Regions from separate parts of the Halioxenophilus aromaticivorans genome, predicted to be linked through region 1. Evidence: predicted binding sites of a transcription regulator. Region 1 holds the regulator's gene; the other holds the start of a gene.
What was found. Region 1 encodes sigma-54, which starts transcription at its own class of promoters, with help from an activator protein. Its sites were predicted from a motif close to GTTGGCACGNNNNTNGNNT; they were not measured.
Positions count from the first base shown of each region.

Region 2: ACGHM3_RS05010 (ferritin-like domain-containing protein) is a predicted target of sigma-54. The motif match lies at 3,834-3,852, and genes of this name have one in related genera.

Region 1 is NZ_AP031496.1:4,181,676-4,188,374, reverse strand. It holds gene rapZ (RNase adapter RapZ) at 13-873, opposite strand; gene ACGHM3_RS17965 (PTS sugar transporter subunit IIA) at 889-1,347, opposite strand; gene hpf (ribosome hibernation-promoting factor, HPF/YfiA family) at 1,344-1,634, opposite strand; gene ACGHM3_RS17955 (RNA polymerase factor sigma-54) at 1,875-3,533, opposite strand; gene lptB (LPS export ABC transporter ATP-binding protein) at 3,826-4,551, opposite strand; gene lptA (lipopolysaccharide transport periplasmic protein LptA) at 4,571-5,143, opposite strand; gene lptC (LPS export ABC transporter periplasmic protein LptC) at 5,130-5,723, opposite strand; gene ACGHM3_RS17935 (KpsF/GutQ family sugar-phosphate isomerase) at 5,807-6,699, opposite strand, start outside.
Region 2 is NZ_AP031496.1:1,137,469-1,144,167, reverse strand. It holds gene ACGHM3_RS05035 (stomatin-like protein) at 1-20, opposite strand, end outside; gene ACGHM3_RS05030 (NfeD family protein) at 42-500, opposite strand; gene rdgC (recombination-associated protein RdgC) at 722-1,636, shown strand; gene ACGHM3_RS05020 (EthD domain-containing protein) at 1,883-2,230, shown strand; gene ACGHM3_RS05015 (MFS transporter) at 2,265-3,605, shown strand; gene ACGHM3_RS05010 (ferritin-like domain-containing protein) at 3,931-4,464, shown strand; gene ACGHM3_RS05005 (TonB-dependent receptor domain-containing protein) at 4,567-6,699, opposite strand, start outside.

The DNA of each region.
Region 1 (6,699 bases):
ATCGGTTGGGCATCAGTGCAGGTCTCGATGACGCACAAGTACGTCGGTTTGCAGTGGGTTACTGGGTTCCTCCCGAAATTGTTTTGCTAATTGATTGCATAGGTAAACCGAGCGGTGCTGGCCGCCGGTGCAGCCCACTGCCACGGTGATATAACTGCGATTAGAGGCCGCGTAGTGGGGTAGCCATTTGCGTACATAGGTTTTTATGTCGTCTAGCATCTCTGCCACCAGCGGTTCTTGACTTAAAAACTCGATCACTTTGTCGTCGTTGCCGCTACAGGCTCTTAGCTCTGGCACCCAATAGGGGTTAGGCAGGCAACGGGCGTCAAAAATTAAATCCGCTTCGGCGGGCACGCCGCGCTTAAACCCAAAAGACTGAAATTGCACAGCCAGGTCCATGTGCTCGGCGCCGGTCACCGCTTTGCGAATCAAGTCGCGCAGTGCGTGTAGGCTTAAATTGCTGGTGTCGATTACTAAGTCGGCGTGGTCCACCACCGGAGTCAGCAGTTCGGATTCCTGGATGATGGCATCTTTAAGGCCCACATCAACGCTGGTTAAAGGATGCTTGCGTCGCGTTTCGCTGAAGCGTCTGAGCAGAATGTCGTCCCGAGAATCGAGAAAGATCACCTGTACCGATTGGCACTGGCTTTTTAATTGTTGGTACAGTGCTGGGAAATTGGCCAGTTGGCCCAGGTTGCTGCGCGCATCCAGGGTCACCGCACAGCGCAGCTCAGTATCATCGGTGGTATCTACCAAGTGGCTCAGCAGAGCCACGGGCAGGTTGTCTATGCAGGTCATGCCAGCATCCTCGAGCACCCTCAGGGCGCTGCTAATACCGGAGCCAGAGCGACCACTGATGATGACAAGTTGCATGTGGTATCCCCGTTGTTAGTCGGCGCTAATCAATGTTTGGTAGAGTGTTTCGCTATCGTCGCACTGACGAATGCGTTGCATCAAATCGGGGTTGGAGAAGGTCCGCGCGATGGCGGCCAATGTTTGTAGGTGTGAATCGTCAGCTTCTTCAGGTACCAGCAGGGCAAAAATACAGTCCACCGGTGCATCGTCTATGGCATCGAAGTCGAGTTTGTCGCTGAGCTTGAAAAAGGCCCCTAAGGTACCGGAGCAGTTCTCTAAACGGCAGTGGGGTATGGCGATACCTTGGCCTATACCGGTAGAGCCTAATCGCTCACGGGCCATAAGACGGCGGAACAGCTCTTCGGCATCCAATACCGGTAGGTCTTCGGCAATGTGATTGGCTATGGTTTGCAGTGCGCGCTTTTTGCTAACGCCGTCCAAGCCGCATACGACACGGCTTGGAGCTAAAATGGAAGACAGTTTGGTGGTCATCGATGACTACTGATTTTCTCTTTGTGTTTGAGTAGCTGTCGGTCTAATTTGTCGGTTAGGCCGTCAATGGCAGCGTATAGATCTTCGGATTCACAGTTGGCGAAGAAGTCTCTACCGCTCACGTGGATGTTAGCTTCGGCTTTTTGCCGCATTTTTTCAACTGAGAGGGTGACGTTGGTGTTGGTTATCTGGCCGTGGTGTTTATCGAGGCGGGACAGCTTGTTGTTTACATAATCTTTAATTGAGTCGGTTAGTTCGACGTGATGCCCGCTAATAGTGATTTGCATTGCGTTTCCTCTTTGTCGATTTGGCCCTTGCAGATGTTGGGCCGGTTGGTTTTTTGGCGGCTGGGCCGCCTTTGCCACCACGTCGGCGATCCGGCGCGGTGAAAACCTGTTACTTCGCTGTTGTTCTTGATTTTTCTCTGTTGTTATTGTGAGTTTCGTTGGCACTAAAAATTCCAGTTTTTTAGTGCCTGGCAGGGGTAAATTACATCCCTGACTGTTTGCCGTGCTAATTGCTGATATTTACACCAGGCGCTTGCGTTCGTTAGACGCAGCAATGCCCAGAGATTCTCGGTATTTGGCGATGGTACGGCGCGCCACCTGAATACCCTGATCCGATAATAAGTTGGTGATTTTACTGTCGCTGAGCGGTTTTTTCGGGTCTTCCGCGGCAACCAGCTTTTTGATAATGGCGCGGATGGCCGTAGAGGAGCATTCGCCGCCGCCGTCGGTACTGACGTGGCTAGAAAAGAAATATTTCAGCTCAAATATGCCTTGGGGTGTATGCATATACTTTTGTGTAGTGACTCGAGAAATGGTCGATTCGTGCATGCCGACGTCTTCGGCAATATCGTGCAGAACCAATGGCTTCATCGCTTCAGGGCCATGGTCAAGGAAGCCGCGCTGCTTGTCAACGATACAGCTCGCCACTTTCAGCAAAGTTTCGTTACGGCTTTGCAGGCTTTTCAAAAACCAACGTGCCTCTTGCAAGTTGTCTCGAAGGAAGGTGTTGTCGTCGCTGCTATCCGCGCGCTTAACCAAGTTTGCGTAACTGTTGTTAATGCGAATTTTGGGCGCGATCTCTGGGTTCAGCTCTACGCTCCAACGATCGTCCTTTTTGCTGACAAATACATCCGGCACTATATAGGTGGTCTCGCTACTGCCAATCAATTCACCGGGGTGGGGAGTCAATTGCTGAATCAGCAAAATAGCCTGCTTCAATTCAGGCTCTTTCATCCGGCCGCGGCGCATAATTTGTTTATAGTCGCGGTTTCCCAATTGTGCCAGGTGTTCACGTACTACCAGCTTGGCGGAATTCAACGCCGGGGTATCCGCCGGGAACTGATTCAGCTGCACCAAAAGGCATTGGCCCAGGTCTTCACTGCACGAGCCAATAGGGTCAAACAGCTGCAAACGATGCTGTACGGCCAGTACTTCCTCAATGCTCAGGCTATCTTCGTCGTCTAAGTCGGTAGCGCTAGATACCACAGTTTCGGCTTCGGTAGCGGTGTCGCCATCCTCAAACGTTTCACTGTCTGCCGATAGCGCATCCTCTTTATCCGCTTCTGTCGTTTCGGCTTCAGATGGGCTGGATTGGCCGATCAAACCGAGGTAAATCTCTTCAATGGTGGAGGTTAACAAGCCACTGGGCGCCACGGCATCGATAATGTTCATGGCGATGCTGCGATCTTGATCTGACATGGGGGTTAAATTCAGTTGCCAGAGCAGATGCTCTTGCAGTGTCTCCGAGTTGTCAATTTGGCTATCAAAGTAGCTGTCATCGCGCTCTGGGCCGACGCTGCCGGAGCTGGAGGGGCCACTGCCTTGGTAGATATCGTCCCAATTGGTGTCGACGGGTAGGTCGTCGGGGATGTTGTCCTGCCAATCGTCGTTGCTATCGCTGGCGGTTTCTGTGTTGTTGTCGTCGCTTGTGTTTTCCGCAGCAGTGGCTTCAGTGGTGTTGGCGCCTTCTGAGTTGGCTTCGCCGCTGTCTTTGCTGTCACCGTCGCTGCCGGATTGATCTTCACCCTCTGTCATTTCCAACATGGGGTTGGATTCCAGCGCTTCTTGAATTTCTTGCTGTAGGTCGAGCGTGGAAAGCTGCAATAGGCGAATGGCCTGTTGCAGTTGGGGGGTCATGGTGAGCTGTTGACCGAGCTTAAGCTGTAGAGACTGCTTCATAATGCGGCTAATCGATCCGGTGTTGGTACGCCAAATAAAAATCTGGGCAGGGACTTTCCGCTGCCGTCTTGGCAGTGTAGTACCGAAACCGGTGAACGCGCAACAAATTTAAGCAATTTTTATGCCTAAAAATTATGTGTTTTGTGTGAAGAAAATATAAGGAGATTTGGCGGATCAATCCACCGGGAGAAAGGTGCCTGTTAGGCGGCTTTGGGCGCACTAGAAAAGGGCGCTACCCCGGTATAGTCGCGCATAATTGGCCTCGCGTAAAGGGGCAGGGCAATTTGCTTCGTTAAAGGTGAAATTTATCCCCCAGGTAGGTATCACGCACCAATTGGTTGGCCAGTACCTCTTGGGGTTTACCCTCGGCAATGATTTGTCCGCCGCCGACGATATACGCCTTTTCGCAGATATCCAGGGTTTCGCGCACATTGTGGTCGGTGATTAACACGCCGATACCGCGGCTGCGCAGATGTTCAATAATGTTTTTGATATCAGACACCGATATCGGGTCGACCCCTGCAAAGGGCTCGTCCAATAAGATAAAGCGCGGCTCCGCCGCCAGGGCGCGAGCGATTTCTACACGCCGGCGCTCACCACCAGACAGGGCCATGCCCGGGCTGTCTTGCACATGGGTGACGTGGAATTCCTCCAGCAGTTGCTGGCATTTGTCCAGTCGCTGCTGTTTGTTGAGGTCGGCCCGTGTCTCTAAAATCGCCAGGAGATTATCACGTACGCTGAGCTTACGAAAAATCGATGCTTCTTGCGGTAGGTAGCCCAGCCCCTTGCGTGCTCTGCCGTGCATTGGCAGACTCGAAATTTCTTCGTCGTTTAAAAAAACTTGGCCGTTGTCTGCCGGCACCAGCCCCGCGATCATGTAAAAACAGGTGGTTTTACCGGCGCCGTTGGGGCCGAGTAGGCCGACCACTTGGCCGGTGTTTACTTCCAATGAAACGTCTGTCACCACGGGGCGTCCGCGGTAAGCCTTGGCGAGATGTTGTGCGCTGAGTTTGGCCATGAAATCTAGCTGAAGTCGGTTATTTGGGGTCGTTTGGGATAGCGTCGCTGTTGTCGGATTCCGATGTCGGCGGGTTGGTTGTTCGGGCATTGCTAGGTGGAATAATAATATTCACCCGATTGTCACCGCTGGCTTCTGCCATAGACTGATTGATGTCGTAACGAATCAAATCGCTGGTTATGACCGAACCATCCTGATCAATGCTGGCGCGCTCTTTTAAGTTAATGACTTCGTCGCCAACACTGTATTCGATACGGTTGGCTTTGGCGGTTACCTGGCTTTGCTCTGGGTTGGGTATTTGGTGAAGCACAGCCGGCGTGCCCACTGCCAGGATATCGCGTATACCGTTGTCGTTGTAATTGATGGTAATGGTGTCGGCGGCAATGGACAGCGAGCCTTGGCTGAGTAGGGCGTTGCCAACAAATTCCGTCACACCGGTTTTTTCGTTACGAACGGCGCGGTCGGCGTTGATTTCGATGGGTTGGTCGCGGTCTTCTGGTAGCGCCTGGGCGTTAGGTATCCAGCTGGCGGCTAGGGTCACCAGCCAGGCAGCGGCTAAGGCCCGTGCAATGGTGCGTTTACTTGGCTTCATAAGTTGCCTTTACCTGTGAATTCAACGTAACAGTTTGTTGCGGCATATCAATGCTCATGCCAGTGGAGTTGCCCAAGCCCTGCGGTGAACGAATGGTCACGGGCTGCTGGCTCGTGGCCTGCTGTAGCAAAGGCTCCACCCTTAGGCGCGAAGTTTCTATGCGGTATTGTCCGCCACCAGCTAGGGCTTGCTCTGCCACTACATTACCCCACAGCGTAATAAGATTGCCGTTGTTTTCTGTGCGGCCATGATCGGCGCTAAAGTGCCAGGGCTGTGGGTTGCTGTCCGAATGCAACACCAAGCGTGGAGAGCTTAAATCAGTGTAACCGCGAGACGTGGCCAGAGGTTTATCCTGCTGATTAAAGCGAAAGTACTGCTCGGCTCTATCCACCTGCAACACATATTGTAGCTGGCCATTGGCATCGTATTGTCGGGTAGTGGCCGCGGTAATAATTGCACCAGGGGTATTTTGCTGTGGCGCCTGCTGTTGTGGCTCTTCTAGGGTGGGGTTGTCCACCAATAAAACCGCTGCAATAACCAATACGGCGACCAATGCCAGCGTCAGCAGTCTACGCGCCATGGGTTACATCCGCCAATGATAAGGGCGCTAATAGAAACGCCAACCAGCTTTGGCACAAGACTTCTCGAAACGGCATGTCTGGTTTACACCACGCCGGCACGCAGTAAGTCGTGCAAGTGAATAATGCCCGCCACCGAGCCCTGTTCGTCGGCCACCACGGCGGCGGTAATTTTATTGTCTTCCATAAGATTCAGTGCGGCCACCGCCAGCAGATCTTTATCCACGGTTTTGGGGGCGCGAGTCATTACATCAATCATGGTGGCTTTACCCAAGTCCGTCCCCAGGTCCACGTGCCGGCGTAGGTCGCCGTCGGTGAAAACGCCTAGTAGCTGGCCCGTTTCGTCCACCACCGTGGTGATGCCGAAACCTTTCTGGGTCATCTCAACTAATGCTTGTGACACTGCCGTGGCAGGTGTTACTACCGGTACTTCGCCGTCTTTGTGCATGATGTCGGCGACTTTTAGTAACAGTTTGCGCCCCAGTGCGCCGCCTGGGTGGGAAAAGGCAAAATCCTCTGCACTAAAGCCCTTGGCTTCTAGCAGTGCTACAGCCAGGGCGTCACCCATTACCAAGGTAACCGTTGTGCTGGAGGTGGGGGCTAAATCCAGCGGGCAGGCTTCGGTTTGTACACCGATGTTGAGGTTAACTTCGGCGTGTTCCGCAAGGGGGCTTTCATCGTTACCAGTCATGCTGATGATCTTGGTACCCATGCGTTTTAGCACGGGCATTAAGGCCAGAAGCTCGGCGGATGTCCCAGAGTTAGATATGGCGATGAGCACGTCGTCAGCCGTGATCATGCCCAAATCACCATGGCTGGCTTCACCGGGGTGCACAAAAAATGCGGGGGTGCCAGTGCTGGCCAGGGTGGCGGCAATTTTGCGGCCGATGTGGCCGGACTTGCCCATGCCGGAGACAATCACTCGACCAGGACAGGCCATGATCAACTTGCAGGCGGTAACGAATTGATCATTGATTC
Region 2 (6,699 bases), 2.9 Mb from region 1:
AACCCCGAAACTTCGCCCATAACATTGATCTCCTTTTTGTTTTAAATTGCTTCCACAACCAGCGCATTACCGGCGACATCAATCACCCGCACTCGGTCGCCCTCGCGCACGCAGTCCTGGGTGATCACCGCCCATTCGGCTTCACCTAAAATTGGCACCGGAAATCGAAGGGTACCACGCCGGTCACCATTGGGAGCGGATATTATTTGACCAACTTCACCAAGAATGGCTTCTTTGGACAAACCGGCTTTGGTTTTATCCACCGACAGGGGCTTCAAAAACTTAAACCAGGCCACGGCAAATAGCACCGAGAGCACCGTCCATAACAGCACTTGGGTGCTTAACGCCAACATGGGCAAAAATAACAGCAACACCCCCATCAAGATGGCGGCAATGCCAAACCATAGGATAAAAAAGGTGGTAATTAACAATTCGCTAAGCACTAGAATTACGCCAAATACCACCCAATGCCAGGGCTGCAAGGCCAATACAGAGTCCATAGGGCTACCCGTCCGTCGTTTAATGCAATTGCATTCAGTCTACCGGCATCGCACCGCCACCGCCATGGCAATGCTCACAAATCAGCCAGATGGGAAACCGGGCCGCAAAAAGGCAAATAGCGCCTATCCTTTTGCGGCGAAATTCGTCATCATCGCTGCCCTTTTCGCCGCGGCCCGCCGCCATTTGAACAAAAAACCAGCAATCCGACAGGCTAGACACTATGTGGTTTAAAAACCTAATTATCTATCGCTTTACGCAACCGTTTGACATCTCCGCTGAAGAGCTGGCCGAAAAGCTGGCCGAGCACCCCTTTAAGCCCTGCGGCAGCCAAGAAATCAGCCGCACCGGCTTTGTGTCACCCATTGGCGAACAGGGCGACCTAGTGCACGCCGCCGGTGGTTACACCATGGTGTGCAGCAAAAAACAGCAGCGCGTACTACCCGCTGCGGCCGTTAATGAAGCTGTGGAAGATAAGGTGAAGGCCATAGAGGCAGATGAAGGCCGCAAGGTTGGCCGCAAAGAGCAGCAACAAATCAAAGAAGAGCTGGTGATAACCATGCTACCCAAGGCCTTCACTCGCTCTAGCCGCCTGTATGCCTACTTTGCCCCCAAAGAAGGCCACTTAATTGTTAACTCCAGCTCGGTTACCGCCGCCGAAGAACTGCTGGTTAACTTGCGCGAAGCCCTGGGCAGCTTACCCGTGGTGCCCGCTGCCAGTAAGAGCATTCCGCAACAGGTGATGACCAATTGGTTAAAACACCAGGAGACCGACTCGGATTTTGTTTTGGGACAGGAATGCGAGTTACGCGACCCCGGTGAAGATGGCGGTATTATTCGTTGCAAAAACCAAGATTTAAGTGCAGAGAACATCATCAACCATCTGCAAGAAGGCATGCTGGTGAGCAAACTGGCCATCATCTCCAGCGCCGGTATTGAGTGTATTGTGGACGAAAACCTAACCGTTAAACGGCTCAAGTTTGGCGATATGATTCAAGAAAAAGCCGATGCCGAAGAGCCCGATACCGCGGCCCAACAATTCGATGTGGATTTCACCATTATGACCTTGGAGCTGGCCAACTTTATTCGAAGTTTGTACGCACTATTTGGCGGTGAGGATACCAACTACGCCATTTAATGTTCGCTAATTCTTATTGCGCAGGTCATATAGATTATTCATCTATTGAGCCAATTATGGCCTGCGCTGTTTTAACCCCCTCCCTGCGTTAAACAAAACCCTCCCGCCTGTTAAATAAAATCATTAAATTTCTGCCCGTGCGCGAGTTTTATGGTTTGCAGCCTGTTTAAGCCTTATTATCAATTAACAGCCCTACCTGCACTCGCTTAAAAAAAGGCCGGCAAAACAATAATAAGGTTCAATCCAATGTATAAAATACTGATTTTTTTGAAACGCAAACCAGGCACCAGCGTGGCGGAATTTCGAAACTATTACGAAACCACCCACGCCAAATTAGCGTTACAATATTCCCAAGGTGTAGACCGTTACCTACGCCGATACATCGATGTACTGCCCAACGCCGAAACCGGGGCAGTAACCGAACCCGAATTCGATGTGATTACCGAGCTGTGGTTTAAGGACGAAACTATTTACCACAACACGGTGCAGTATTTGTCCAGTCATACCATGCCGCAAGCGATTATCGACGATGAAGAACGATTTTTAGATCGTGGCAAAAGCAAAATAGCCACGGTGGAAGAAGTGGAATACTAAGCCGATAATGCCGTCTGGTTAAAGAGACTCCCGCGTGACAGATATTCATCTAGGCCTACCCTTACCCCGCCGCGTTTACGCAATTATTGCCGTTTTTTGTGGCTCTATGGTGTTATCCATGGATATTGCCATCGCCGCCGTGGTATTACCCACCATCGCCGAGCAGCTCAATATCAGCGATGCCAAAGCGGTAATATTTGTTACGCTCTACCAACTTATTTTGGCCATGACTCTGCTGCCACTATCGGCCCTGGCCAACCGCCTGGGTATGCGCAAGCTGTATTGCCTGGGATTATTGCTGCACGCCGCCGGCGGCCTACTGATTTTAACCACCGAGTCATATACCGCCGCATTAATGGCCCGTTCTTTACAGGCCATTGGCACAGCAGCCGGCTTGAGCGTCGCCATAGGCTTGGTACGCTATATTTATCCCAGCCAACATTTGGGCAAGGGCATGTCGCTAAATACCGTGGCCAATGCCGGTGGCACATCACTGGCCCCGGCCATTGGCGGCTACTTGGCCGCTAGCGTCGATTGGCGCTGGGTGTTTTGCGCCATCGTGCCATTGTCGGCCATCGCCCTGGCCATGTTTAAAACCATTCCCAAACCGGAAATTCACCCAGGCCGATTTGATGGCAAAGGCTCGCTGTTGTGTGCTCTGTCTATCGGCGCCATTATTATCGGAGTGGAACTGGCGGTACACGGAGGCCAGGTGCTAGCCGGCGCGCTCACCGCTGCGCTCGGCTTAGCCGTAGGCTATTGGTTTGTGCGCCACGAACTGGCCGTGGAAAACCCTGTGCTTCCGCTGGATATGCTGGCCAACCCCAAATTGTCTCTTGCCCTGCTGGCCAATTTCTTAGCCACCTTAGCCGGTATGCTGATCATTCTGTACTTGCCGTTTTATTTGCAAAACAGCCTTGGCTACGGCCCGTCTCAGGTGGGTTCCGTATTAGCTATTTACGCCACAGCTAGCTTGTTATTTGCCCCTACTTCTGGCTATTTATCCGATAAAGTTTCCATAGAGCTTCTGTGCAGCCTTGGAATGCTGGTATCGCTGGTGGGCTTGTGCTTAATGATATTTGCCCCGCAGGAAATGTCTCTGGCCAACATTACCTGGCGGCTTTGGCTAATCGGCGCCGGTGTAGGGATGTTCTTTTCGCCCAACGCTCGCATGATCATCGGCAGCGTTGCCCTCGCACGCTCCGCGGCGGCGGCCAGTTTAATTACCACCGGCCGCACCCTGGGGCAAACCGCCGGCGCCAGTTGCGTTGCAGTGTTGTTGGTGTTGCAATTGAGTGGCGGGCCGGCCCCGTTTATATTGGCCGCGGTGCTGGTGGTGGCGACGCTGATTATTACACTAACGCGCCCGCGTTAGTTTTGCCCCTGTCCAAACGCTTCTCTTTTAAACGCTATCTACGAGAACGGCGTCTGCGCGGTGCCGCACCGCTGGCCTTCACTGGCCACCACGGAATCACTTAGACAGGTCGATTGATGTCGTCCGGAAAATTGTAAAGCTTACGTTTTTTTGCAAAACCCACCCATATTGCCTCGCCAATTCTAACTGCTTTAACCAAATTAAATGGCAGCGCCGGCGATTTGCCGCTATGGCACACGGCTTGCGTTATTAACTACAACGGCGGCAGCTTACCTGCGGGAGTGTCGCCAACAAATAACGCTCAGCAATGTAAGGAGAAACCACAATGAACTCCGCAACTTTTATCAGTGATATTAAACAGATTCGCGCCAACGCTCGCCAACACATTGAAGACGGCGCCGTCACCGCCGGGTATGAACTGGACCGAGACAGCGTAATTAACATGCTAAATGGCGCCCTGGCCACGGAAATTATTTGTACCCTAAGATACAAGCAGCACTATTACATGTGCGACGGTTTTAACGCCCAGGCCGCCGCCGACGAATTTTTAGAGCACGCCAACCAAGAGCAAGAGCATGCCGATAAATTGGCTGAGCGCATCGCGCAACTGGGGGGCACGCCAGATATGGACCCGGCACATCTTAGCGATAACGCGCACTCGGAATACGTACCTGCCACCAGCGTGGACGAGATGATTAAAGAAAACCTTATAGCCGAGCGAATCGCCATCGACAGCTATCGTGAGATGATTGATTATTTGGGTGAGAAAGACTCCACCACACGGCGAATTATTGAAGAAATTCTTGCCGTGGAAGAGGAACACGCCGACGACCTCGCTGCACTGCTTCAAGCGGCCTAGTTAACGTACGTGATTTATAAAAAATAACCTAGATTTAAACAACAACCATAAAAAACCGGGATGCCCCGGTTTTTTTAATAGTTGTTTAACCAGCGACACTTGCTAGAACTGATAGCGAATGCCCAAATCCACCGAGCGCCCCCGCCCGGGCAGCGCAGCAAAGCTTTGCGTTTGGTCGCTGGCAATCCACCCAGACAGATAAACCCCGCCTAACGGCTCCTGGTATTGCTCACCTAACAGATTGCTAACACCGGCACTGAGTGAAAACTGGTTCCACTGCAATTGGCTGGTGAGATTCAATACCGAATATTCATCGGTGGTGTTTGCCAAGCGCAGTTCATCCACCCGAGACTTTTCATCCACCCACTGCCACTGCAAGGTGTTGCTCCATTGCTTGTACTGGTGCACCAAGCTCAGCGACGTGTTTAACGGCATGATGTGATACAAATTGTTGTCGCTGTCGGTGTTTTTGCCTCGGGTGACATCAGCACTAAACGACAGACTGAGCTCGTGATCATTTCGGCTGAGCACACGCTGCTTACCGCGTAATTCTACTCCCCAGAGTTCAGCTTCTACATTGGTAAACTGCAATTGTGGCCGCGATACCATCATGGCCATACGCGGGTTGAAGCTACCAACTTGCACGGCATCAATATAGTTATCCACGTGGGTATAGTAAGGTGCCAGACTGAACTCTTGGCCGTCGCCTTGCCAGGTAAATGTTGCCGCCGCCGTGGTCGCCACCTCGGGCTTGAGATTTGGATCGCCCACGTAGCCATTACCGTCGCCGTACCAGCCGATCATGGCCATGCTCATGGTGCCTCGACCCCAGGAATAGCGCTCGTACAAGCTGGGAGAGCGTGTTTTCTGGGCTATGCCGAATTCCAGTTGCGTCTGCGCGTTAATTTGATACTTGGCCAGGAGCGTTATGTCCAGGTTGTCGTCTTTGCGTTGGTGACCAATGGCATTGAACGCCATGGCGGCGGCTGCATCGGCGTTGCCCATGCCAGCCATGCCACCCATGCCTCCCATCCCCGAGCTCATGGTGTTATAGGGCTGCACACCGCCCGTATCGCTCACCAAATGCTCGTAACGCAGCCCCATTTGCAGTTGCCACTGCTCATTCAGCACTTGGTCTAGTTCGGCGTAAAGGGCCAGTCTATCGCGTTGGCCATCGTTGATATTGATGTAGTCCATGGGCCCCATCATCATCGAGCCCGCCACCGCAGGCCAGTAGTCGTCCAACTCAAAGCGGTGGAATTCATGGCCCAAACGCAGAGTGGCGTCGTCGCCCACGGGCAGCGCCAAGGCCAGTTTATAGCCGATATCCCGCCCCTCGGTCACCATGGGCATGGTGCCGGGCTTTTCGTCGGTGAAAAAACCCATTTCATGGTCAACATCTTGCCAGTTGGCGCTGGCATTTAGTCGGCCCCAGGCAAAATCTCGTTGGTAACGCAGATTAATCCCGTTACTGGTGTTGCCCACCATATCCATATATTGGTTGGGGAAGCCCTGGTGGGGCACCTCTTGGTGGGTAAGCTTGGCGCTGAGCTCTTGGTTCTCGCCCTGCCAACCCAGGGTCAGATTGTGACTTTGCGATTCGTACAGGGTATCCAGCACTGTATTGCCATCACCATCACGATAGCTTTCGGCCTTGTCCCAGGAGCCACTGTAGGTAAGGCTTAGGGTTTGATTGGCCAGCACGGCCTGCAGAGATACACCATCGTTGCGCGAGTTGCTGCGGTAAAAGTAGCCCGCAGAGCCGGTGGTCAGCAGTTTATCGGCGGATTCCGCGTAGCGCGTAGGCTCGGACTCCACAACAATGGTGCCGGCGATGCTATCACCGCCCATACTCACGGGTGTTAACCCAGCCAAAACCTCTACGCTGCTGACGCGGCTGGCATCAATGTACGATAACGCCGGGTTCATGTGGTTACCGCAGGCAGACGTGGACTCTGCGCCATCCACCACCAGCTTTACACGTTCGTCGTTGAGACCACGCAAAATCGGTAAACTGGAGATACCCCCGGCGTTGGAAAACTCCACCCCCTGTTCTGCCAACAGCTGCGCCGCATCACCGGTTGTGGCTTTACTCTGGTACGCCTTACCCTTCACTTCAACCTGCTCAATGGCTTGTGCGGTTGCATCGGCCAGCGCCCAAGGCGCCGCCAGCGATAGCGCCACGCCAAAACCCGCGATGGCACAAAGCAATGTCTTACTGTTGGCGCAAGGATT